4 regions of the Iodobacter fluviatilis genome follow, and region 1 is predicted to be linked to each of the others. Evidence: predicted binding sites of a transcription regulator. Region 1 holds the regulator's gene; each other region holds the start of a gene.
The links. The regulator FNR, encoded in region 1, switches genes on or off when oxygen is low (the NO sensors DNR and NnrR bind a similar motif). The targets are predictions, from matches to a motif close to TTGATNNNNATCAA.

Region 2: a site for FNR is predicted at 3,077-3,090, ahead of C1H71_RS08565 (hemerythrin domain-containing protein). Genes of this name have one in related genera too.
Region 3: a site for FNR is predicted at 1,479-1,492, ahead of C1H71_RS18865 (NAD(P)H-dependent flavin oxidoreductase). Genes of this name have one in related genera too.
Region 4: a site for FNR is predicted at 2,799-2,812, ahead of C1H71_RS14830 (DUF3149 domain-containing protein). Genes of this name have one in related genera too.

What each region holds. Positions count from the first base shown of each region.
Region 1 covers NZ_CP025781.1:3,892,617-3,898,663, forward strand. Annotated here, with positions in the region: gene ileS (isoleucine--tRNA ligase) at 1-1,805, opposite strand, end outside; gene C1H71_RS17310 (bifunctional riboflavin kinase/FAD synthetase) at 1,854-2,777, opposite strand; gene C1H71_RS17315 (hypothetical protein) at 2,941-3,534, opposite strand; gene fnr (fumarate/nitrate reduction transcriptional regulator Fnr) at 3,640-4,389, opposite strand; gene hemN (oxygen-independent coproporphyrinogen III oxidase) at 4,518-5,924, shown strand; gene C1H71_RS17330 (sulfite exporter TauE/SafE family protein) at 5,956-6,047, shown strand, end outside.
Region 2 covers NZ_CP025781.1:1,907,521-1,913,567, forward strand. Annotated here, with positions in the region: gene C1H71_RS08555 (magnesium chelatase subunit ChlI family protein) at 232-645, shown strand; gene parE (DNA topoisomerase IV subunit B) at 790-2,766, shown strand; gene C1H71_RS08565 (hemerythrin domain-containing protein) at 3,155-3,688, shown strand; gene C1H71_RS08570 (NnrS family protein) at 3,685-4,866, shown strand; gene C1H71_RS08575 (4'-phosphopantetheinyl transferase family protein) at 5,022-5,642, shown strand; gene C1H71_RS08580 (ProQ/FINO family protein) at 5,908-6,047, shown strand, end outside.
Region 3 covers NZ_CP025781.1:4,238,856-4,244,902, reverse strand. Annotated here, with positions in the region: gene C1H71_RS18865 (NAD(P)H-dependent flavin oxidoreductase) at 267-1,418, opposite strand; gene C1H71_RS18860 (ATP-dependent Clp protease proteolytic subunit) at 1,611-2,189, shown strand; gene C1H71_RS22070 (GNAT family N-acetyltransferase) at 2,333-2,557, shown strand; gene C1H71_RS18850 (DUF3299 domain-containing protein) at 2,508-2,933, opposite strand; gene C1H71_RS18845 (metal ABC transporter solute-binding protein, Zn/Mn family) at 2,945-3,820, opposite strand; gene C1H71_RS18840 (metal ABC transporter permease) at 3,854-4,717, opposite strand; gene C1H71_RS18835 (metal ABC transporter ATP-binding protein) at 4,717-5,436, opposite strand; gene C1H71_RS18830 (thymidine kinase) at 5,707-6,047, opposite strand, start outside.
Region 4 covers NZ_CP025781.1:3,343,411-3,349,457, forward strand. Annotated here, with positions in the region: gene rho (transcription termination factor Rho) at 1-396, shown strand, start outside; gene C1H71_RS14820 (type B 50S ribosomal protein L31) at 496-753, shown strand; gene C1H71_RS14825 (ArnT family glycosyltransferase) at 871-2,499, shown strand; gene C1H71_RS14830 (DUF3149 domain-containing protein) at 2,565-2,741, opposite strand; partial or broken gene C1H71_RS21545 (IS481 family transposase) at 3,010-3,237, opposite strand; gene C1H71_RS14835 (YajQ family cyclic di-GMP-binding protein) at 3,690-4,184, opposite strand; gene ppnP (pyrimidine/purine nucleoside phosphorylase) at 4,222-4,533, opposite strand; gene C1H71_RS14845 (DUF2788 domain-containing protein) at 4,544-4,765, opposite strand; gene C1H71_RS14850 (argininosuccinate synthase) at 4,843-6,047, opposite strand, start outside.

The DNA of each region.
Region 1 (6,047 bases):
CGGTGTTGGTCTGAGCCTTCCAAATACAGATCGGCAGGCCAAGTCAGCTCTTCTCTTTGCTTGAGTACGGCGTAGTGAGTGGAGCCAGAGTCAAACCATACATCTAGGGTGTCTTTTAGCTTGTCGTAGTAAACCGCGTCTTTGCCGAGCAATTCTTCTGCGTCGAGTTTAAACCATGCTTCGATCCCTTCTAACTCAATGCGTTTGGCAACGATTTCAAGTAGCTCGCCAGAGTTTGGATGCAGCTCGCCGGTTTCTTTGTGCACAAAGAAAGTCATCGGCACGCCCCAGTTGCGTTGGCGCGATACGCACCAGTCTGGGCGGTTTTTAATCATGGATTCTAAGCGCGCACGGCCCCAAGCAGGGAAGAATTCGGTGGAATCCACGGCGGTATTGGCTTGGGCGCGCAGCGTTTGGCCGTTATTGCCTGCGGTTTCCATGCCGATAAACCACTGGCTGGTGGCGCGGAAAATAATCGGGGTTTTGTGACGCCAGCAATGCGGGTAGCTGTGTTCTAGTTTTTTGCTGGCAAATAGCGCACCGCGCTCTGCTAAAATAGCCAGCACCATTGGGTTGGCTTCCCAAACGCTTTTGCCACCCAGTAATTCGATATTGCTATAAAAACGGCCATCATTACCAACTGGATTGTCGGTAGCAAGCTTATATTTTGTGCCGACTATATAGTCTTCTAAGCCATGGGCAGGTGCGGTGTGTACAAGGCCAGTACCCGCTTCGGTAGTGACATGGTCGCCGCAGATAATGGGCACAACACGGTCTAGAAATGGGTGCTGTAATTGTAAAAATTCAAGCGCTGAGCCTTTGGCTTGAGCTATGACTTCGCTGGTTTCGATGTCATAGCGCTTGATGGTGGTCTCAGCCAAATCACGCGCTAAGATCAGCAGGCCTTTGGGCGTGGCGATCAAATCGTAAATAAAATCAGGATGAACCGATACGGCTTGGTTGGCAGGGAGCGTCCAAGGGGTGGTGGTCCAGATCAGGGCAAAAGCAGGTGCGTCACCAATGTTTACACCACCGAATGCCTTGGATAAGGCCGCACTGTCGATGACGCGAAAGCCGACGTCGATCGCTGGCGATATTTTATCTTCGTATTCTACTTCGGCTTCGGCCAGTGCTGATGCACAGTCTACGCACCAATGCACAGGCTTTTGGCCGCGCAGCAGATAACCGTTGGCGTGGACCTTGCCTAAGGTGCGAACGATATCGGCCTCGGTTTTGAAATTCATGGTCAGGTAGGGATTGTTCCAGTCGCCCAGCACACCCAAGCGGATAAAGTCGGCTTTTTGGCGTTCAATCTGGGTGGCGGCATATTCACGGCACAATTCGCGGGTAAACGCAGCGGGTAGGCGAGTTTCTTTTGGATCGAGGCCGTTGGCTTTGCGGTAGTCTTGCACGCGCGCAAAAATACTAGGGTTGGCCGCCAGCGCTGGCTTATCAAATTTAACGATTTTTTCGATTTGATGCTCAATCGGTAAACCGTGACAATCCCAGCCCGGAACATAAGGCGCGTCAAAGCCATCTAAAGTCTTGGCCTTGATGATGATGTCTTTTAAAACTTTATTAACCGCATGACCAATATGAATGTCGCCGTTAGCGTAAGGCGGGCCATCGTGCAGAATAAATTTAGGGCGGTTTTGCTCTTTGGCTTTGGCCCGAATTGCTTGGTATAGCTTGTTGTCTTGCCAGTCTTTTAAAAAGCCCGGTTCGCGCTTGGCCAAATCGCCACGCATAGGAAATGGCGTGTCGAGTAAGTTAACTGGGTATTTATTGGCTGGTTTGTCTGACATGGTTATCTCTCAATTGTTTGTATGTATTTCAAAGTTGTTTTGATGAGCTTATTGGCTTTGCTGTGCGAACCAGTCGCGGGCATTCTGGCAGTCTTTTTCGATTTGCTTCACTAGGGTGGGCAAGTCGATGTATTTTTCTTCATCGCGCAATTTATGCAGGAAGTCTACACGCAGGTGTTGGCGATAAATCTGACGTTTAAAGTCAAATAAATGCGCTTCTAGTTTTGGGTGGGCATCGCCACCATGAATGGTTGGCCTAAAGCCTAAGCTGGCTACCCCTTGATAAGGTTTTTCTAGCCCATGCACTTCAACCACAAAAATGCCAAATAAAGGCGGGCGATTGTGTTTGATTTGAATGTTGGCGGTTGGAAAGCCCAAGGTGCGGCCAATTTTATCACCATCGACTACGCGGCCTGCAATGGAGTAAGGGCGACCTAAATAGCTCATGGCTAAATCCATATCACCCGCTGCCAACGCATTGCGCACCGCGGTAGAAGAAATGCGCGTGCCTTGATCGGCAACGGTGGCCAAGCTACAGGCGCTAAAATCTGGGCTGCCTTGCAGCAGGGCAAAATCACCTGCGCGCTTGGCACCAAAGCAAAAATCATCGCCCACAATGACATGCCGAGCATTTAAGTCTTTTGCTAGGATTTGATCTCTAAAATCCAGTGCGCTTAACGATGAAAATACACGGTTAAATCGCTGCACAATGACATAATCAATATCACGGCTTTTTAGTAGCTCTAACTTTTCGCGCAGGCTGGTGAGGCGAGCCGGCGCGGCATCTGGCGTAAAAAATTCACGTGGGTGCGGCTCAAAAGTGAGTACGCAGGTTTTTAGCCCGTGCTGACGGGCAACCGATTTTAATTCGGACAACATCGCTTCATGGCCCGCGTGCAGACCATCAAAATTACCGATGGTAATTGCCGTAGGGGGGAGATGCGCGTCGGATACGCTTCTGAAAACATGCATGCTTAAGCGCTTGGGCGGACTTTACGAAGCCGTAAATTGTAGCGGCTGGCGGACGTTTTGTCAGTTCGCTTGTGAATATGGCTGATATTTGCTGCGTTTTGCGGTGAATTGAGTGGGTTTTTGCTGGATGCGGGTCGTTTTTTGCCCGTAGGGTGGCGTGTTATTACTGCCCTTTGGGTGCAAATTGCATCAAAAACTGGGCTAGTGTGGCGGCAGGCTCGATATGTGCAGGTAGCTGGAAGGGGGTTTGCTGTGGATGTGCAGCGTGGTGAGTCCGCCCTTGGCTGAAGGCTAGGTATTGCTGGCAGAGTGGATGGATGGCTTGCCATTGAGTTGTTTGTAGTTCTGCTAGTTTACCTAAATCTGCCTTAGGTGATGGCTTGCCATTAGGGAAAATAATTTCCCAGCTTTTAATGATCGGCTGCAGCATGATGTGTTGCAAGAGGGCTAAAAAACTTGCAGCTCCCGGCCCTCCGGCGTGTAGCCAATTTCCCAGCCCAGTGGGGGAGAGGACGTCTAGTAAGGGGGTTGCGTAAGCTAAAGCCGTTGGCTCGCCACTGGCGGCCAACATCCAGCCGAAATGTGCTGCGCATTGAGGCTCGCCCACTAAGGCAAGGTCAATATGTTGCCAGCCTTCTGTTTTGGCCCAGTGAGCGCTGTGTAAATAATGCTCAAAATTGGCGTGGCCTGCGGTAAGGAGTAGCCCCCCAGACGGTAATACGGGGATTTGCGATTGCATGTTAATAGGAAGCAGCATGAGCTGCGGTATTGACAAAATATTTAGCCTGGCTTGCAAAGACTCCAAAATAGCCGCAGGAGCTAAAAAAAGGACTGGGCCAGATGGAGTCATAGGTATAGTGGCTTATTGTTGGCAATTGTTGATTAATTGTTTGAGTGCGGGGGCATCAATGATTTCAATCAGGCGGTTTTGCACCTTAATCAAACCATTTTCTTGGAATTTAGAGAGTGAGCGGCTCACCGTCTCAAGTTTAAGTCCCAAATAACTGCCAATTTCTTCACGGGTCATGCGCAAGTGAAAGCTGCTGGCAGAATAACCACGGATGGCAAATCGCTGGGATAAATTTAGCAAAAACGCAGCAATACGCTCTTCGGCTTTCATATTGCCAAGTAAAAGCATGACGCCATGGTCGCGAACAATTTCGCGGCTCATTAGTTTGTAAAAGTGATGTTGTAAGACAGGGATGCGACGGCTTAATTCTTCCATGTCGGTAAACGGTAACTCACACACTTCACTATCTTCTAAGGCAATAGCATCGCAAGTATGTAAGTCGGCACTGACCGCATCCATGCCCATTAGCTCGCCTGTCATATGAAACCCAGTCACCTGCTCACGTCCGTCTTCTGAAATAACGCTGGCTTTAAAAAAACCCAGTCGAATCGCAAATAGAGAGCGGAAAGGCTCACCTGCACGGTACAGCGCCTCGCCCCGTTTAATGGGTTTGGCTTGCGTGATCAGCGTGTCCAGTTCGTGCATCTCATCGGCAGAAAGCCCAATAGGTAGGCATAGTTCCCGCAAGCTACAGTTCACACAGCTTTGGCGAAGATGTTTAAGGCCTAGGTCGCGGACTGGAATGTGAGGTGTTGTGGTCATGGGATCATTCAATCTATGTACTCGTTATCACCAGTTGCACGTATTTTCTCGCGACTGTGTTGATATCGATCAAGGTTATGGGAAATGAATATGGGCAAGCTGCACACATGCGTTCATAAGGATGAAATATGCTACATCAAAATAATGCCACTGTATTAAAATCGCTTGACTTTGATCGTGATCTAATAAGCCAGCACAGCGGCAAGGGGCCAAGGTATACATCCTACCCCACTGCGGACCGATTTGTTGCAATGGATGCTCAAAGCTATGAGAAGAGTGTCGCTAAGCAACAGCCAGGCACAGCCATTAAGCCATTATCCTTGTACTTTCATCTGCCTTTTTGCAATACGATTTGCTATTACTGCGCTTGTAATAAAGTCATTACCAAGGATCAAGAAAAGGCTGATCAATACTTAGATTATCTCCTGAAAGAGATAAAAATACAGGCGGCATTATTAACAAATCGTGGCCGAGTATCGCAATTGCATTTTGGTGGTGGTACGCCCACGTTCTTAAACGATGCACAATTGGTTCGTTTAATGGAAGGAATTCGTAGTCATTTTGATTTAAAGCCCGATGGTGAATTCTCCATAGAAATAGACCCACGTAAAGTGAATGCAGCTACCGTGGCTTTATTGGGTAAAATTGGCTTTAATCGAATGAGTGTGGGGATTCAAGACTTTAATTTAGCCGTTCAGCAGGCGGTTAACCGTGTGCAATCTGAAGAAGAAACACGCATTGTGATTGAGGCAGCCCGTGCTAATGGCTTTAAATCAGTAAGCATCGATTTAATTTACGGTTTGCCGCTGCAAAGCCAAACCACGATGTTTCAAACGATAGAAAGAGTGCTGACCCTCTTGCCTGACCGCATTGCCCTATATAGCTACGCCCATTTACCCGAGCGATTTAAGCCGCAAAGGCGCATTGATGCTGGGCAGTTGCCCTCGGCAGAGGGTAAACTAGATATTTTACAAAGTAGTGTTAATCAGTTACTTGCCGCAGGTTATGTTTACATCGGCATGGATCACTTTGCGTTGCCTAATGATGCACTGGCCATCGCGCAGCGTCGTGGTGCTTTGCATCGTAATTTTCAGGGTTATTCCACGCATGCAGATTGTGATTTAATGGCGTTTGGTGTGTCGGCTATTGGTAAGGTGGGGCGTTGTTATTCACAAAATGCAAAGGATTTAATCTCTTATTATGCTGCTTTAGATCAAAATAACTTGCCGGTTGAGCGCGGCTTAAGCGTAACTCACGATGATTTGTTGCGTGCTGCCGTGATTCAATCATTAATGTGTCAGTTTGAATTGAATTATCAGCCATTGGAATTATCTTACTTTGTTGATTTTAAAAGTTATTTTTCGGAGGAGTTAATCCTGCTTTCGCCATATCAAGCTGATGGTTTAGTTTCTGTGTTAGATGATTCTATTGTGGTTAGCGCTAAGGGGCGTTTTCTAGTTCGCTCTATTGCGATGATATTTGATCGTTATTTACGCCATGCGGCACCTGCGGGGCGATATTCAAAGTTGATATAAATTGCTTGAATTTGATCTTTTGGCCTTGTTTTTGGCTGGACTGTTAGGCGGAGGGCATTGTGTTGGAATGTGTGGTGGGGTGGTGACGGCTTTTAGCCTGCAGCTGCCTGCTGGACGCCGCTG
Region 2 (6,047 bases), 2.0 Mb from region 1:
ACACAAAATTTTATAGAGTTACATTATTCGCGTAAGTATTGCACCTTACTTGGTAGCCTTGCTGCATCCTAAACGTGCCATCTTACCCATGTTGCTTGGGGGCGTAATTGTTCTAATACGCTGTTTTTTAGCCCAGTAAAAATGCGACTCTATCAATCGTCAACTAAGCACTAATTTATTAGATAAATTAATGATAATTTACTTTTTAATCAATAACTTACACCAGATTGAATCCGCGTTCAAGTTGCACGATACCGAGGCAAATTATCTGGCCCCTTTATGGATAGAATTGATCTAGTTATCGAAGTGCCATTATTACCAGAAAGCACACTGCTAGCCGCGGCCACAGGAGAATTATCCAGCGTGGTAAAGCAACGGGTAGCTGCCGCTCACCTAAAACAAGAGGCGCGACAACAAACGCCAAATGCCCGACTTAGCGGAAAATTACTAGAGCTGCATTGCCCATTAAATAACGATGCCAGAGGCCTGCTGCAAACAGCCATCCAAAAACTCTCCCTCTCCGCCCGAGCTACCCACCGTGTGCTAAAAGTAGCCAGAACCATTGCCGATTTAGCCGGAGAAGACGACATTAGCACCAGCCATATTGCCGAAGCCATTCAGTATCGACGAGGGTTAGGCGGGTAATAAAATAAACAAATTTAAAGGCACGGCATGCCGTACCCGTGCATATCCCCCCTCGCCAGTTTTTTATATACAGCCTTGTGGTAGTTAATTTTGTCTTAGCTTGCTAGACTCCGAGGCACTTTAGTAATCGGTTTCACGTGAAACATGGCAACTCCTAAATACGACGAATCCTCCGTTAAGGTCTTAAAAGGCCTTGATCCTGTCCGGCACCGCCCAGGAATGTACACCCGCACCGATAATCCTCTGCACATCTGCCAAGAGGTTATCGACAACGCTGCCGATGAGGCTTTGGGCGGCTACGCCACTAAAATTGATGTGGTGCTGTACAAAAACCAAAGCGTGCGCGTTTCTGACAATGGCCGTGGCATTCCGGTTGGAATACATCCTGAAGAAGGCGTACCGACGCTGCAAGTGGTGTTTACCCAACTGCATGCTGGCGGTAAGTTCGATAAAAAAGACGGCGGCGCCTATGCGTTTTCTGGCGGCTTGCACGGGGTAGGTGTATCGGTAACCAATGCGCTATCCACGCGTTTAGAGGTTGAAGTCAAACGTGAAGGCCAGCTACATCGCTTGGTATTTGGCAGTGGTGAAGTGATTGAGCCACTGGTGGTGCTAGGTAGTTGCGCTAAAAAAGACAGCGGTACCAGCGTTTATGTTGTGCCTGACGTGACGTATTTTGACTCCCCAAATATCCCATTGGCAGATTTAGAGCATCAGCTCAAATCCAAAGCCGTGCTCTTGCCTGGCTTGGTCGTAAATCTGGCGGTTGAGCAAGCCAATGGTGAGTTTATTCAGAATGCTTGGTGCTACCCAGATGGCTTAACCGGTTATCTATCTGAAAAAGTAGCGGGCTATACCCAGCTCATCCCTATTTTTGAAGGCGAGAAGTATATCGAGCAGGTAGACGATACTTTCTCGCTGGGTGAAGGCTGCGCTTGGGCGCTGACTTGGACCGAAGACGGCCCAGTGAACCGTGAATCCTATGTGAATTTGATTACCACGCCGGTCGGTGGCACGCACGAATCGGGCCTGCGCGACGGGGTTTTTCAAGCAGTTAAAACCTTTATCGAGTTCCACAGCCTACTGCCTAAGGGCGTAAAAGTGCTGCCAGAAGACTTATTTGGCCGCTGCTCTTTTGTGCTCTCAGCCAAGATTCTAGACCCTCAATTCCAAGGCCAAACCAAAGATAAGCTGACCAGCCGCGATGGCTTAAAGCTGGTCTCTACCGTGGTGCGCTCGCCGTTTGAAATTTGGCTGAATCAACACGTTGATCTGGCTAAAAAGCTAGCCGAACTATGCATCCGCGCGGCGCAAGCTCGGCAAAAGAATTCGCAAAAAGTAGAGAAGAAAAAATCTTCTGGCGTGGCCGTCTTGCCCGGCAAACTGACCGATTGCGCATCGGATGAAACAGAGCGCTGCGAGTTATTTTTAGTTGAGGGTGATTCGGCTGGTGGCTCGGCCAAGCAAGGCCGTGATAAGGATTTCCAAGCTATTCTGCCGCTGCGCGGTAAGGTACTCAACACTTGGGAAGTCGATCGCGACCAGATTTTTGCCAATAATGAAGTGCACGATATGGCGGTTGCCATTGGTGTGGATCCACACACTCTTGGGGATAGCAAGGCTGATTTATCTGCCCTGCGTTACGGCAAAATTATAATCATGTCGGATGCGGACGTGGATGGCAGCCATATTCAGGTACTGCTACTCACGCTGTTTTACCGCCATTTTCCGCAGCTGATCGCAGCAGGGCATATCCATGTGGCCCAGCCACCCCTGTACCGCGTTGACGTGGCAGGCAGCGGCAAGGCCAAGCCACCGCGTAAATTCTATGCGCTGGATGAGGGTGAGCTAACGGCTATTTTAGACAAGCTACGGGTTGAAAAAGTGCGTGAAAACGCATGGAGCATCAGCCGCTTTAAAGGGCTTGGTGAAATGAATGCCGAGCAATTATTCGATACCACCATGAATCCCGATACCCGCCGCATGCTACGCGTTGGCATTAACGACGACGTAGCGCTGAATACGCGTGAGCTGATGCATATGTTGATGGGCAAAACCGAAGCCAGCAGCCGTAAAGCGTGGCTAGAAGCGCGGGGTAATGAAGCAGAAGCAGATATTTAACTAGGGTCTGTTGGACTAGACAGTCGAAGCGAAAAATCGCATGGTCGAGACCAGATCTTGCCGAATTTGCAGCGCCAATAACGAGTTATTGGTCAAAAATCTGGTGGGATATAGGCCGATCAGGTGATTTTGCAGCTGACTGATGCTAAGTCCGACAGGCTGCTAGACCCCTCGTAAAAAACCATGGGCCGATTGATTCGGCCCATTTTTTATTCAAAATGTAGGAGGGTACGTTTTTATTCACACGTGTTCATGCGGCCGCGTGGGTACGATAAAGCCGTGCCCACCCAGCCCTCAAAAAAGGTAAAAATTGCCCTAAGTCAAATATGCAACTGTCTTTCTGCGTAAAATCCGACTAAATTAGTCGGGAATTATTAGGAGAGGAAAGATGTCATTGTTTTCTACCGAAACGGTCACTTTTGAAACGCCTATCGCCATGCTGATAGCCTGTCACGACAGGGTGCGCCAGTACGCTGATTTAACGCTCAAACTGGCTCAGCACCTGATTAAAGAGGGTGTAGATGCCAAGGCACAAGATGCTGCTACCGGCATCTTGCGCTATTTCAACGTGGCAGCCCCGCTGCACCATGACGATGAAGATCTCGATTTATTCCCGCTACTTAGCCAATACGGCGATGCTGAGCTGCAAGCCATCATTGCATCAACCAGCGCCGAACACGAAACACTTGGCCTGCTCTGGCAAGAAGTACGCGGCTATCTAATCCCACTGGCTGCAGGACAAGGTGGCAGCTTACCTCTGGCTTTAGCCAGTGAATTTTCCAAGCGCTACCCCGCCCATGCGGATCTGGAAGAAAACCGTATTTATCCCAGTGCCGAATTGCTACTCGATGCCCCCACACTGGCGGCAATAGGGCAGAACATGGCAAACCGACGCATCCAAAGCAGTGAGAAAGCCTTATGAAAACCTTTCTCAGCGCCCCTCACCGTGTTGGCTTTTTTTGCGGCACTTTATTGCTGATCGCAAGCCTTGCTTGGTGGGCCAGCGAAATGCTGCTTAGGGCTAGCGGCAACACCATGCCCAGCAGTATTGCACCGATGTTTTTGCATGGCTATCTGATGCTGTACGGATTTTTCCCGCTGTTTATGCTGGGCTTTATCTACACGGCGGGGCCTAAATGGCTGGGAGTGGCCAGCCCCCCAGCCAAGCTCTATGTGCCGATTTTTATCACCTATGCCATAGGTAGCGCCCTCTTGATTGCCGCGCTATTTTGGCAGCCACTGCTTAGGCTCGGCATTGCCTTGCACTGGATTAGTTGGGGGGCCGCCTGCCTCGTCTGGTTAAACCGTGTGCTAGCCAGCAGCGCCCCAGATCGCGGCCACGCCATTCGTATTGCACTGGCCTTTGCTATGGGGTGGATAGGACAAGCTCTGGCGCTGTATTGGGCCGTGTTTGGCGCAACGACGGGCTGGCTGAGCATGATAGAAATCGGCTTATGGGGATTTTTGCTGCCGGTGTATTTAACCGTCAGCCACAGAATGCTGCCGTTTTTCTCTGCCAACGCCATCCCAAACTACAGCGCATGGCGGCCGCTATGGCTGTTAAACGCCATGATTGCCTTGTCTTGGGGCCATGGGGCCTTAAAGCTGGCGCATTTCAACAGCCTGCCTGTTGATGCCGTATTTGCTGGGCTGCTACTTTATACCAGCTACCGCTGGCGTCTATTTGCCTCGCTCCAAAACCGCCTCTTAGCCATGCTGCATCTTGCCTTTGCCTGGGCGGCGGTCGCGATGCTGCTTTACACCGTACAAGATGCGGCCCTACTAGCTGGTTCGGCCATTCTGGGATTTGCACCGCTGCACGCCATCAGCATCGGCTTTTTTGGCACGATGCTACTGGGCTTTGCCACAAGGGTGAGTCTGGGCCACGCTGGCCTGCCACTGATCCTCAGCCGCCTTGCTTGGACACTCTATTGCCTGCTGCATGGCGTCGCCATTGCTCGTGTGCTGGCCGAAGTGTTGCCTTGGCAAAACACCCTGCTCTGCGCCGCAGCCTTGGGCGCATTGCTGGCCTTCCTACTATGGGGCAGCCGCTTTATGCCGGTGTATTTAAAGCCAAGAGCGGATGGGAAGGCGGGGTAGTGTTATCTCGTCATTCCCGAATGTTTGTGTCGGGAATCCAGAGGCTCTGCTGGATCCCCGATAAAAACACTCGAGGATGACGGCCTTGAATTGTTTGAGAAGTTCAAACTCGCACCAAGGTATATCATTCCCCATCCTTTACCCTTGGTTTACACATGCTTCACGTCAAAGTTATTCTTACCCAAATCTCACTTAATCCTTCGCTTAGCAGCGATTCGCTCTCAGCCAGTAGCAAAGCCAAGCTAGTAACAATGAAATCACCCGCCCGCGTTCAGCAGTTTATTCTTGGCCGCATGCTGCTCGCTCAAGCAGCGACACGAGCCTTAGGGGTTGATTACGCAGCGGCAGATATTGAAGAAGGCGAGTTTTTCCCCTATTTAAGCAAGGCTGCTCATTTGCACGCCAGTATTTCGCATAGTGGGGATAGCTTGGGGGTGACGGTCAATACTGAACGAGTAGGGCTAGATATTGAAAGCTGCCGACCTAAAGCCAATATCGCCAAATTGGCCACATTTGCACTGCATCAAGATGAAGCCAGCTGGGTAAACGCCGAAGAGGCAGAAGCTCAAGAGCGCTTTTATCTGCTTTGGACTTTACGTGAAGCGGCGTTTAAAGCGGGTTTACGTGAGCACGTAATACGCGGTAGCAGCATAATTACAGATAGTAATCTTGATGTAGATTGGCACTGGGCTAGTGCAAGAGAGCCAAAACAGCGGATAAGTATCGCCTCAGCCACGGCCTGCTCTTTGGTTTTAATCCACAATCTGGCGCTGTAATCGCCAAATAACGATGCATTCCATCAAATATTGCACTCTTCACCCTTAGCGCTCAAAACCGAGAAAAATGGCCTTAAAAGGCAAAAAATAGCCAAAATAATGAGTTTACTAAGCGGAAACAATCATTTTTAGCCGTTTTTTGCTAGAGAATAAAAAATATGCAGCCATTTTACTAAGGACTGATAAACGACACTTTGCGATAGTACGGTATATGCAAACGCAGAGTTAAGGTAAGCTACCCGTTCATACCAACCCTAGTTTTCCAATGATGACCGATCAAAATTCAGCTTTAGCCCAAGCATTTCAATCTGCGATTGGCGAGAAATCTGCCCGTCAGCAGCAAATTATGATTATTGAATTACTTTATCAGCGTTATCCGGTGATGAAGCAATTTAAACCTTTAAT
Region 3 (6,047 bases), 350 kb from region 1:
GCTGCTGACAATCGAGTCGGCGGCGGACGGGATCAGCTCGTTCCTCGCTCCCAAGCGATCCCCCGCCCCGCTTGTTCCTCGCTACGGCGTGTTTCAAGGGGAAATTTAAGCCCCGTGCAACTAGCCGCGATATAAATCCTTATTGCTGGGCATTACAAACACTCAAAACCTGCAAAACAACTTAATTCAAGCTTTGTTTTTCTCCGTGTAACTCCGTGTTCTCGGTACCCTCCGTGGCTCAAGATTTGGATTTTTCTCGCATAGTCTTACACCGCCTCCATTCTGCCATTCATTAAATAATCAATCAGCTCACGCACAGGGCGAATGGCTTCTCCAAATGGGAGAGAGCCATTACCTCTGAAAAACAAGCCTTTATCGACTTCGCCGTGCATGGCGGAGGCCAGTTTGAGATCGATGCAAAATTGGCCGACTTTATTCAGGCCATCACGCAGGCCGCAGTGGCTAAGGCAATCCATGCGCTGGGTGCAGCGGCGTGGATCGGCCTTGGCGAGCGCTTGCAAATGACTTTCGCGGCGTAAGTATTGCTTCAGCCAAGGTGTGGCAACGGCGCGGGCGGGTAGGCCGGCTACGCTAACAAACTCGGCCAGATCGCTGGCTTTGGCGTTGATTAAGGTTTGTTTGAAGTTAATATGCGCATCGCCTTCTTCGCAGACGGCAAAGGCAGTGCCGAGTTGCACTGCATCGGCCCCGTTGCTAAGCCAGCGACTGACTTTTTCATGGCTATCTATGCCTCCCGCCACGATCAATTTAGGCGCGTCGCGGCCTAAGCCCAGTTCGGCAAATAGGGCGTGGCAATCGGCCAGCACTTTAGCAAAATCGAAACGTGCATCGTGTATATCGCTGATGCGCGCCGCGCCCAAGTGGCCGCCGGCGTGGCCGGGGTGCTCGATTACAATCGCGTCAGCTCGGCGGCCTTTTTTTAGCCATTTTTTTAAAATAATCGCCACACCGCGTGCATCAGACAAAATCGGGATGAGTGCCACTTTAGGGTAATCGGCAGTCATTTCTGGGAGATCAATTGGCAAGCCAGCGCCCATGACAATGGCGTTTGCGCCGCTTTCGCAGGCTTGCTTTACCAGAGCCACATGATCTCGCACCGCTTTCATTACATTGACAGCAATCATACCGCAGCCATTGGCGATCTCTTTTGCAGCGCAAATCTCGCGGTCTAGTGCCGTTAGGTTTGCTTTGTCGATTAAATTTGCATCTAGGCAGCGGTGCGTTTGGGCCATTAAATCGGGGTGATGCTGGCGTAAATCCACGCTGGCAATGGTGCCCACGGCATTTTCTTTTGCCACTGCACCCGCTAATTTATGTGCCGAAATGCCGACACCCATGCCGCCCTGCACGATGGGGAGTAATTCTCGCCCAGCAAGCTTTAGTGAGTTGAAGCTCATTTTCTTCTGTTTATCCTTACGAAGTATTCAACAGAGTAGGCGTAGTAGGCTTAAAGGGTATTGCTTAGCGTCAATGCTCGGGCGCTTAGTAAGGAAATGCTGGGCTGCATAATGAATAAAGGTGGCAATCTTCACGTATTCCATTATGATTGCTGTTGATGTTTGTAAGTTTAACCGTCTGGGGAGCATGCAATGTCTGAAGAAGTCGCGGCAACAGGAGGCTCGCAAGATGCCTTTTTGGAAGAAAAAGCGTTTGAATCGCGTTTTGTTTTTATTATCGGCACCATTAACGATGTATTGGCTAAAGACACTGCTAGGCGCTTAATTGCGCTGGCAACAGAATCCGCCAAGCCGATTAATATCCTGATTTCATCGCCTGGCGGCCATGTGGAATCGGGCGATGTAATTCACGACATCATCAAATTTATTCGTGCGCCGGTGAATATGATAGGCAGCGGCTGGGTGGCCAGCGCAGGAGCACATATATTCCTTTCTGTGCCAAAAGAGCGAAGGGTATGCCTGCCAAATACGCGTTTTTTGATTCATCAACCCAGCGGCGGCATGGGTGGGTCGGCATCCGATGTGGAAATCCAAGTTAAAGAAATCATCCGTATGAGGGAGCGAATTGCGGCGGTGATTGCTAAAGAAACCGGGCAAAGCCTAGAAAAAGTACTGAATGATATTGAGCGTGATTACTGGATGAACCCGCAGGAGGCCATTGAATACGGCCTTGTTTCGCGCGTGATTCAAAGCTACGCTGATTTGGAATAAACGTAAGTTTGCCATCAACAGCTCTCAGTAGCTCACTGAGGGCTGTTCTTTTATGCATGGGCAGGAAAATTAATCTGGCTAAACGCTGGGCAGTTTTGCAAGGATTGTTGCAGCGCTGTTTGTGATCTGCGGCAGGTTACGAGATGTATTTGGTTAGCGAATTCCTTGAGCGATTAAATCCTCGTATTGTGGAGTGCAAAGCTCAGTTGGTGGCGTATGCAGATTTACAACAAACAGACTTAATGAGCCACTTTTTTGTGCATGACGATTGGCAGGGCAATGGCTTGGGTAAAGCCCTACTAAGGCATGTGGAAGATCTCAAGCCATGTCTAGTCGATAAAACAGCCCCATTTCCTGCACAATTTTGAACTGTCCCTTAATATGCATGCGCTCAGTGCTGACTTTAATCGGCTGGGGGCTATTCACCAATACCATGGCTTCGCTACCACCAGGCATACAGCTGGCGCAGGTAGGTGGTTTAGCCGATAAAATAAAGCGCCGCACACTACTCCCTGCCTGCAGCGGAAACATATACCCCGCCAAGCTGATGTCTGTTTGATCCAATGCTTTAATGCGAGGGTCAAATGTTGTTTCAGCTTCCCCCAATAAGCCAGGGCTGATTTTAATCTTAGCCAGCAATTGCCAGCTGGTAAGCGGCTCATCAGCATTAGAGGCTAAAGAGCCGATCAGCCCAGTAAGAGTGAGTAAGGCGGCAAGGGGGAGGATCACTTTGCGAATTTGCATTGAGCAGCCTCTTACTTTAAAGCGTCCAAAATAGCCTGCGTATTATGGCTAAACATGGCCAGCCAGCTGGGCGCTTTTTTTGATAAAGCATCGGTATAGAGAGGTGGGCCAACTTTGGCTTGGGTTTCGCTGGCAATTTGTGCAATCAGCTTTGGATTGCTGATGTTTTCTGCAAACACTGCACGAATATTGTTTTTACGAATCTCGCGGATTAGTGCTGCCATTTGTCGGGCGCTGGGCTCGGCTTCAGTAGAAATGCTTTGTAGCGGCAGTAATTGCAGCTGATAGCGTGCACCTAGATAACCCAATGCATCGTGTGAAGTTACTAGCTTTCTGTTAGCTGCTGGAATCGCAGCAAAAGCGGTGCTGGTTTTTTGATCCAGCTCTGCAATCTGGCCTTTAAAGCGACTAGCGTTTTGTGCGTACTGGTTTGCACCGGCGGGGTCGGCTTTTGTTAGTGCGAGCTTGATTTCTTCTACCATCAGCAGCACGGCCTGTGGGTCATGCCAAGCGTGTGGATCGGTGTGGCCGTGGTTATGGCCTTCATGGCCCGCTTCTGCCATCTGTCTTGGCTTGATGTTTTTGCTAACGGTAACCACGTGGCCTTTATAGGCAGAGGCTTGCTCCACGCGCTTTAACCAGCCTTCGAAACCCAGCCCGTTGACAAAAAATATAGAGGTAGCCGAGAGTTTTTTAAGGTCTGCGGGTTTGGCTTGCCAGATGTGTGCGTCTTCATCCATGCCCACTAAGCTGCTGACTTCCACTCGGCTGCCGCCGATTTCCTGTACTAAATTAGCCAGTACGCTAAAGCTAGCCGCTACTTTAAGTGGTGCTGCTTGGGCGACGCTGCTAACGGCCAGTAGCAGGGCGAGTAAATGTTTACGCATGATTAAATCCTGAAAGTCAGCTAGGTTTAAGGTTTAAATCGCATGGTGACGCGATTTGCGCCGCACAAATAAGCCAAAAGGGGCAAGTAGCAGCGATAGGCAGTACAGAGCGCCTGCAATGAGTACAATGGCGGGGCCAGATGGCAAGTCCCATTGGTAAGAGGCAATTAGCCCCGCTACGCAGGCAAATAGGGCAATCGCCCAAGACAGCACAAACAGCATGGAAAGCCTTTCTACCCACAGCCGAGCGGTGGCTGCAGGTAGCATCATTAGCCCCACCGCCATTAGGGTTCCCATAGCCTGAAAGGCTGCCACAAAATTAAGCACGGCAATTACCATAAAGCCAATATGAAAGCGCATGCCATTGCCGCTGGTGGCGGCAATAAAGCCTGAATCAGCGCATTCCAGCACAATGCCTCGGTATTCAATCGCTAGCCAGAGCAGGGTGATCGTGGCTACGCTACTTACAATTAGTAAAGATGGATCATCAATGGCCAGCACTGAGCCAAATAAAAGATGAATCAGATCAACGCTACTGCCCCATTTAGAAACAATCAGCACGCCAATGGCCAGCGCCAATAAATAAAACCCAGCGAAGCTGGCGTCTTCGTTTAATCGGGATTTTCTGGCGGCCACGCTGGCAGCTAAAGCCACCAGTAAGCCTGCCACTAATCCGCCTCCAGCCAGCCAAGGCAAGGTTAAGCCCCCAAGTAAAAAGCCAATGGCAGCCCCAGGTAATACGGCGTGCGATAGGGCATCGCCAAATAAAGACATCCGCCGCAGTAAGAGCAAAATGCCTACTGGTGCGCAGCCTATCGCCAACGCCATGCTGCCGACCAGTGCGCGGCGCATAAAAGCAAATTCTGTCAGTGCGCTGATAATTTCATATTGAGCCATTATTCGCATACCTCACACCATGCAGCATCATTGCGCCAGTGCTGAGCGCGGCGGTTTGCTTCTGCAAGTAATTCATTCGTCAGTACATCAGCGGTATTGCCCCAAGCAATGGCCGATTGCGCTAGGAGCAGGGTTTGCGGATAGTGCGCGCGTACTTGCGAGATATCGTGCAAGACGGTGATTTGGGTTTTTCCTTGGCGATGCCAATCGTCTTGTACTTCTAAAAGCTTATCTACCGTGGTGCTATCCACATTGGCAAAAGGCTCGTCTAGCAGCAACACATCGGCATCTTCAACAATCAGCCGTGCAAAGCGAGCGCGTTGCAGCTGGCCGCCGGATAAATTACTAATCGGTGCATTAGCAAAATCGCTTAAGCCTACACGCTCTAGAGCGGCATCGGCTTGCAAGCGATCTTGCTTAGAGAGGCCGCGCCATGCGCCACGCCGAGACCAAGCCCCTGCCAGAGCCAGCTCTCTTACCATTAAGGGAAATTGCTTGTCTAGGGTAGAAAGCTGGGCTAAAAAAGCCAGTTTGCCATGTGAATGCACATGGCCTTGATCAGCAGATTTAATCCCAGCCAAAGCGGCCAATAGGGTGGATTTTCCTGCGCCATTTGGGCCAACCACGGCAGTATGGCTGCCGGTTTCAAACCGGCCAGACAGCGCATGTACCGCAGTTCTATCGCGGTAGCAGAGTGTGAGGTGGTGTACTTCAATCATGCTTGCATGGCCCAATCGGTCAGTGCCCATAGCAGTAATAATAAAGGCAGCACACACAGCACCCGCTGCCATGCGGCCATTTCAAATAAACCTCTCACGCCAATCTCCGATATTTATGGTGCATCATTACAGCATCAGGGCGAACAATAGCAATTTATCACCCTTTTGTGCAAGTCAGTTGCATTTGATGTGAATATTGGCGTGGCATGATGCGAATACTTCGTAGGGGCACAGCAAGCAGCGCCCCTACGTTTCTTTTGTCTTAGGGTGTTAAGTTGTTTTAGCCGCGTAATAGCATTTCGCGCACATGGCAAGGTAGAGAGAATTGCCGCCAATCACAATTTGCTCGCCAGATACTTCACGTAAGCCTGCGGCATTAAATCTGGCATTCATCGTTGCTTTTTTGCCGCATAGGCAAATGGTTTTCATTTCTTCTAAATCGTCGGCCAGTGCAAGCAAATAGGCAGAGCCAGGAAAGGGCATGCCCAAGAAATCGGCGCGCAGGCCGTAGCAAATCACCGGTAAATTCTTTTGATGCGCCAAGATATGTAGCTGCTTGACTTGCTCTGGGCTTAAAAACTGCGCTTCATCAATCAAAATACAGGCCACAA
Region 4 (6,047 bases), 550 kb from region 1:
GGTGTGGATGCAAATGCATTGCAGCGTCCTAAGCGCTTCTTTGGCGCGGCACGTAATATTGAAGAGGGCGGTAGTTTAACGATTATTGCCACGGCGCTGATCGATACCGGCAGCCGTATGGATGATGTGATTTATGAAGAATTCAAGGGTACGGGTAATAATGAAATCCACCTTGATCGTCGTATGGCAGAAAAACGCACTTATCCAGCGCTCAATGTAAATCGCTCCGGTACACGTCGTGAAGAATTGCTGATTCAGCAAGATCAATTGCAAAAGATTTGGGTGTTGCGCAAATTACTTTATCCAATGGATGATTTGGATGCGATGGAATTCTTATTAGATAAAATCAAAGGCACCAAAAATAATATGGATTTCTTTGATTCGATGCGTCGATAATTACAAAAGCGCAGCTTGTTCAAATTGCGCTTTTGTGCGATCATCTCGTTTTTATGGCTAGTGTTGGCACAACCCCAGCACGCTAACAAGGGAAGTAAAATGAAAGACGGCATTCATCCAGAATATAAAGAAGTGGTATTTCACGACACAGCTGCTGATTTCAAATTTATCAGCCGTTCTACTCTGACTGCTAAACAAACTATTGTTTGGACAGACGGTAAAGAGTACCCGCTGGTTAAGTTGGATATCTCTTCAGAATCACATCCGTTCTACACTGGCAAGCAAAAGATTGTGGACACTGCCGGTCGTATCGACAAGTTCCGTCAGAAATACAGCATGTACGGCAGCAAGGAATAATTGTTCCTGCGCAGTATCTGAAAAAGGCAGCCGCAAGCTGCCTTTTTTGCATTTAAAAATTAGTTTTTAAAAATCCGGTAAAAACAACCGGGCTACCTTGGGCCTTGGGTAAACACCATGCTGACTTATATTCCTCCTGCAGAGCGGGAACCCCTGTCTGTTGGGGCAGAAAAGCCTTGGCTACTCCTGCTTCTGTGTCTGGTTTGGCTTGTACCAGGCTTGATCGGTCATGATCCTTGGAAGCCAGATGAAGTTGAAACTGCTGCAGTTATTCAGCGCTTTATGCAGGGTGCTTATTGGTCTATCCCACAATATGCAGGCCAGCCTTATTTAGAAAGCGCTCCCTTGTATTATTGGGCTGCTGCTTTGTTTGCTTGGCCTTTACAAAAACTAGGAATGGCCGTGCATGATGCCGCCCGTTTAACGACGGGTATTTGGATGGCGCTAGCACTTTGGGGCTTGGGCTTGGCTGGGCGTGAGCTATATGGCCGCCGTTATGGCCGTGTTGCTGTAATCACCATGATTGGTTGTATTGGTTTGATTATTTGGGGGCATCATCTATCACCTCAGATTTTGGTCTTGGCAGGTTTTTCTTGGCACGCATATGGGCTCGCCTATGCACTACGCCAGCCGCTAAAGGCTGGGTTTATTCTAGGGCTGGCATGGTTGCTATTATTGCTAGGGGGAAATTGGGCTGAATTTATCTTGGCATTAAGCTCAGCCTTGCTTTTATTTCTATTTAAGCCTTGGCGAAGTACTTCTTATGCAGTGAGTATTCTTTGCGCTTTAGTGATTGCTGTTCCGCTAAGTGCAATTTGGCCCATTGATCTTTATCAGCATGCGCGGCCTGTATTTGATTTGTGGCTTGGGAAATATGCTTTAGGCCCATTTGGTGGCTTATCTGATTTCAAAGCATTTCATGCGTTTGGTTTTTTCTTTTCTATTGTGCTTTGGTTTGCATGGCCAGCATTGCCTTTGGCCGTGTGGGGGATATGGGCGAATCGTCATCAGCTAAACCAGCCTAAGATGCTGTTGCCAAGTGTGTTGCTGCTTATGCACGTGCTTTGGTTTGTGATAGCGGGGGACGCGCGTGAATCGCATGCTTTGATCGTGTTATTGCCACTCTCTATCTTGGCTGCTAGTGGAGTGGATGATTTACGCCGTGGTGCAGCTCAAGCCCTGAACTGGTTTGGTTTAATGACTTTTGGCCTCTTTGCAGGTCTGCTGTGGCTGGGGTGGCTTGCCGTGCATACCGGCATACCAACGGGTATGGCTAGAGCGCTGAAGGAGGCAAGCCCTGCTTATCAAGTACAATGGAGCTGGCTAGGCATCGTATTTGCGCTTTGCTTGACCGGGATTTGGTGTGTTGTGATTTCGCGCAAACGCCCACCAGGGCGCTTAGCGGTTACCAATTGGGCTTGTGGCGTAACCTTGATTTGGGGGGTGTTAATTAGCCTCTGGCAGCCATGGTTAGACGCATCAAAAAGCTATCGAGCCGTATCTTATTCTTTGCGAGATGCCATGCGAGGGCAAACCTCATGCATTGATGGGCGCAATATTCCATCTGCACCACTGGCTTCTTTTGAGTATTTTGCAGGGATTACCCTTGCACAGGGAAGTAAGGCTGAAGCATGCCATTTGAAAATGACGCTGGGTGGGGAGTCTTTTGGTAGTGCAGTGGTATGGCGTGGCAACCGCGCGGGCGAACATAAAGAGTCGTTTGCATTGATTGAGGTTCAGCCGTAAAAAAGATCGTTTACTTTATGTAAGCGATCCTTGTTTTAATCATGCTGCATGAGCGACAGGTGATTTTATTTTATATTTAAGTGAGTCGTTTTTTTAGTCGCATTAGCCGCAGTATCTTCTATCACCTTGCGGCGCACATAGAAAAATATATACACAGCCATGCTTAAAACAAACAAGATAGTAAATAGACTCAATAAACCAATGTCAGAAGTAAACAGCGCTTGTAGTGGTGTGTTTTCCATCTTGATCTCCTTGCTTTTATATAGACCTAATATAAAAGAAGAATGGGGGATGAGGATTTGATTTGTATCAAGGTATGTAGGTGTATTGCGTAAATACGTGGTATTTATAAATTTTACCTGATTATGCCCCTTGCTCAAATAAGACCATGTAGTTCATGTAAATGTCGGGTCATTCTATTTCTATTCGCAGTTGGCTTCTGTTCTAAGTCAGAGATCTTCTGCACGATCTGATTCAATCACTTTCAGCCAAGACACCCACATTGTCCTTTAGTTTGTTCACCCCATATCGTGAAAAGCAGCGATACAAGCCAGCCCGAGAAGCATGAGGGTTGATGAATTCCTGGGTATTGACCAGCATGTCATCCAGGGGCAGTAAGAGCAGTCGACGCAATTCAACGACGATGATTTCTTGCGCAGGTGTCAGCGTGGTGTGCAAAGTATGCGGGCGATGTGAGCGATCCTGCGTTTCGGTACGCGATTTCCACTTCCTAGCCGTTGCCTTAGCAGCCTGTCGGACTTAAGACTGATCTACTACGGAAAAGCCGGATTTGGCCATATTTCACGCATTTTCTCGTTGAATAGCCAGCTATTCGCCTCAAAAACCCGCGAAATCAGTCTCAAGCCGGTCTTTCCCTCGCTACGATCGCTTAAGTCCGACAGGTTGCTAGGGTCTATTGACGTTTCATTCACGGCTGCGTTTGGCCCAGCTTTGGGGCTAAACCCGAAGGGCTGAGCCGGAAAATGGCCATTCACTGCGTTATGCTTCTCAACAATAACCCGTTATTGCCTTCGTCACATACCTTGTGTCTGGCCGTTTTCCGACTCAGCGCAATGGCGAATGAAACGTCAACAGGCCCTAGCTTTCTTATCTATTTTCTTCATGATGTAAATAGATGAATTATGCTTTAAACCCATATTTACTTATTCTACCGCCCTAATTTTAAGTAATTAGTCGCGGAAATTTTGGTATTGCAGTGGGAAGTCAGTAATTGATTTTCTCATAAGAGCAATAACTTCTTGCAAAATATCACGCTTGGCACCCGTTACGCGTACTGCGTCACCTTGAATGGCGGTTTGAACTTTTAATTTTTCATCTTTAATCAATTTAATGATTTTTTTAGCTAAATCTTGATCAATGCCTGCTTTAATCTTCATTTCCATTTTTACTTTATTGCCAGATATTTTTTGCACATCGCCACTTTCAAGGCGTTTGCTACTATCGGCTTCTTTTTTTTCTAGCGCTGGAAATAAGATATCTTTAATTTGATCAAGCTGAGCATTGGAATCACCGTGTAAAGTGATTGTCTCGTCTTTTTCGTTTAACTCGACCTTGGCGCTGGTGCCTTTAAAATCAAAGCGATTATTGATCACACGATCAACTGCATCGATGGCGTTTTTGAGGGCAACCATATCGAGTTCGGAGCTAATATCGAAAGAAGGCATATTGCTTCCCTTTAAAGTAAATAGTTAATAAATATAATTAAGAAAAATGACAAACATAATGCAGTGTTTCTAGTGTTTCAATTACAAAGCTGGAGTTCGCTGGCACATTAAAGCTTTGGCCGGCAGTATAGGCGGTGCTATTTGCTTCTCCTGCCAGTTTAACTTGGCAGTGACCAGCAACAACTTCCATTATTTCTGCCGCAGCGGTATTAAAAACCAGCTTGGATGGCAGAATCACGCCAATGGTTTTTTTCTCACCACTGGCTAAAATAAGGGTGTGAGAAACACATAGGCCATCAAAGTAAACATTGCCCTGCTTCAGAACAGATACATTATCAAATTGAGACATTATAACTCCATTACTTTTGAATGATTTCAGTCAGTACTGTTTTAACAATAAACCCGAATACGCCAAAGCCTAGTGTAAAAAATAAAACCAGCGAGCCATACTTGCCGGCTTTAGAATCTGCAGCCAAGCGGTAGATAATAAAGCCCATATAGATAATGAGGGCGGTACAAAGGATGGACACTGATAATGTGGTGAATGTTTCCTCCGATATGTTTTTCAGCGCCTCTAGCATGCTGGTTTCCTTTTACGCACAAAGCCGGCAGCTGCCGGCTTTGTTTATTTATTGACGATTAGGTGTAACTTGCGAATTTAATTACGTAACTTCGCGGCAATTCGCATACGTAATGCATTCAGTTTAATAAAGCCTGCAGCATCTGCTTGATTATAAGCACCGCCATCATCTTCAAAGGTGGCAATATTGGCATCAAACAGCGATTCTTTAGAATCACGGCCCACTACAATTACATTGCCTTTATAGAGTTTGAGCCGAACCCAACCATTAACATGAGCTTGGCTGGCATCAATCATGGTTTGCAGCATCAGGCGCTCTGGTGCCCACCAGTAACCGTTATAAATGAGGCTGGCGTATTTTGGCATCAGCTCATCTTTGAGGTGAGCCACTTCGCGGTCTAGGCAGATGGATTCAATGGCGCGGTGTGCCTTGAGCATAATCGTGCCGCCAGGGGTTTCGTAACAGCCACGGCTTTTCATACCAACAAAACGGTTTTCAACCAGATCTAGACGGCCAATGCCATGCTTGCCACCTACTTTATTTAATGCAGCCAGCACGCTGGCAGGGCTCATTTTTACACCATCGATGCCGACGATATCGCCGTTTTCGTATTCAAGCTCTACGTACTCAGCTGCATCTGGTGCCTGCTCTGGGCTAACCGACCATAGCCACATATCTTCTTCTGGCTCGGCGGCTGGGTTTTCCAGCATTTGGCCTTCGTAAGAGATATGCAGCAGATTGGCATCCATAGAGTAAGGGCTGCCGCCGTTCTTTTTCTTGGCGATATCCATACCGTGTTTTTCGGCGTAATCCAGCAGTTTTTCACGGCTGTTTAAATCCCATTCACGCCATGGTGCAATCACTTTGATGTCTGGGCGTAGTGCGTAATAACCTAGCTCGAAGCGGACTTGATCATTGCCCTTGCCGGTTGCGCCGTGGCTTACGGCATCTGCGCCGGTTAAATTAGCAATCTCAATTTGACGCTTGGCAATCAGTGGGCGGGCAATCGAGGTGCCCAGCAGGTATTCACCTTCGTAAACCGTATTGGCGCGAAACATTGGGAATACAAAGTCACGCACAAATTCTTCGCGCAAATCATCAATAAAAATGTTTTCTGGTTTAATGCCAAATTGCACTGCTTTTTGGCGGGCAGGTTCTAGTTCTTCACCCTGGCCCAAGTCTGCGGTAAAGGTTACCACTTCACATTGATAGGTATCTTGCAACCACTTCAAAATCACCGAGGTATCGAGGCCACCGGAGTAGGCAAGTACTGCTTTTTTTA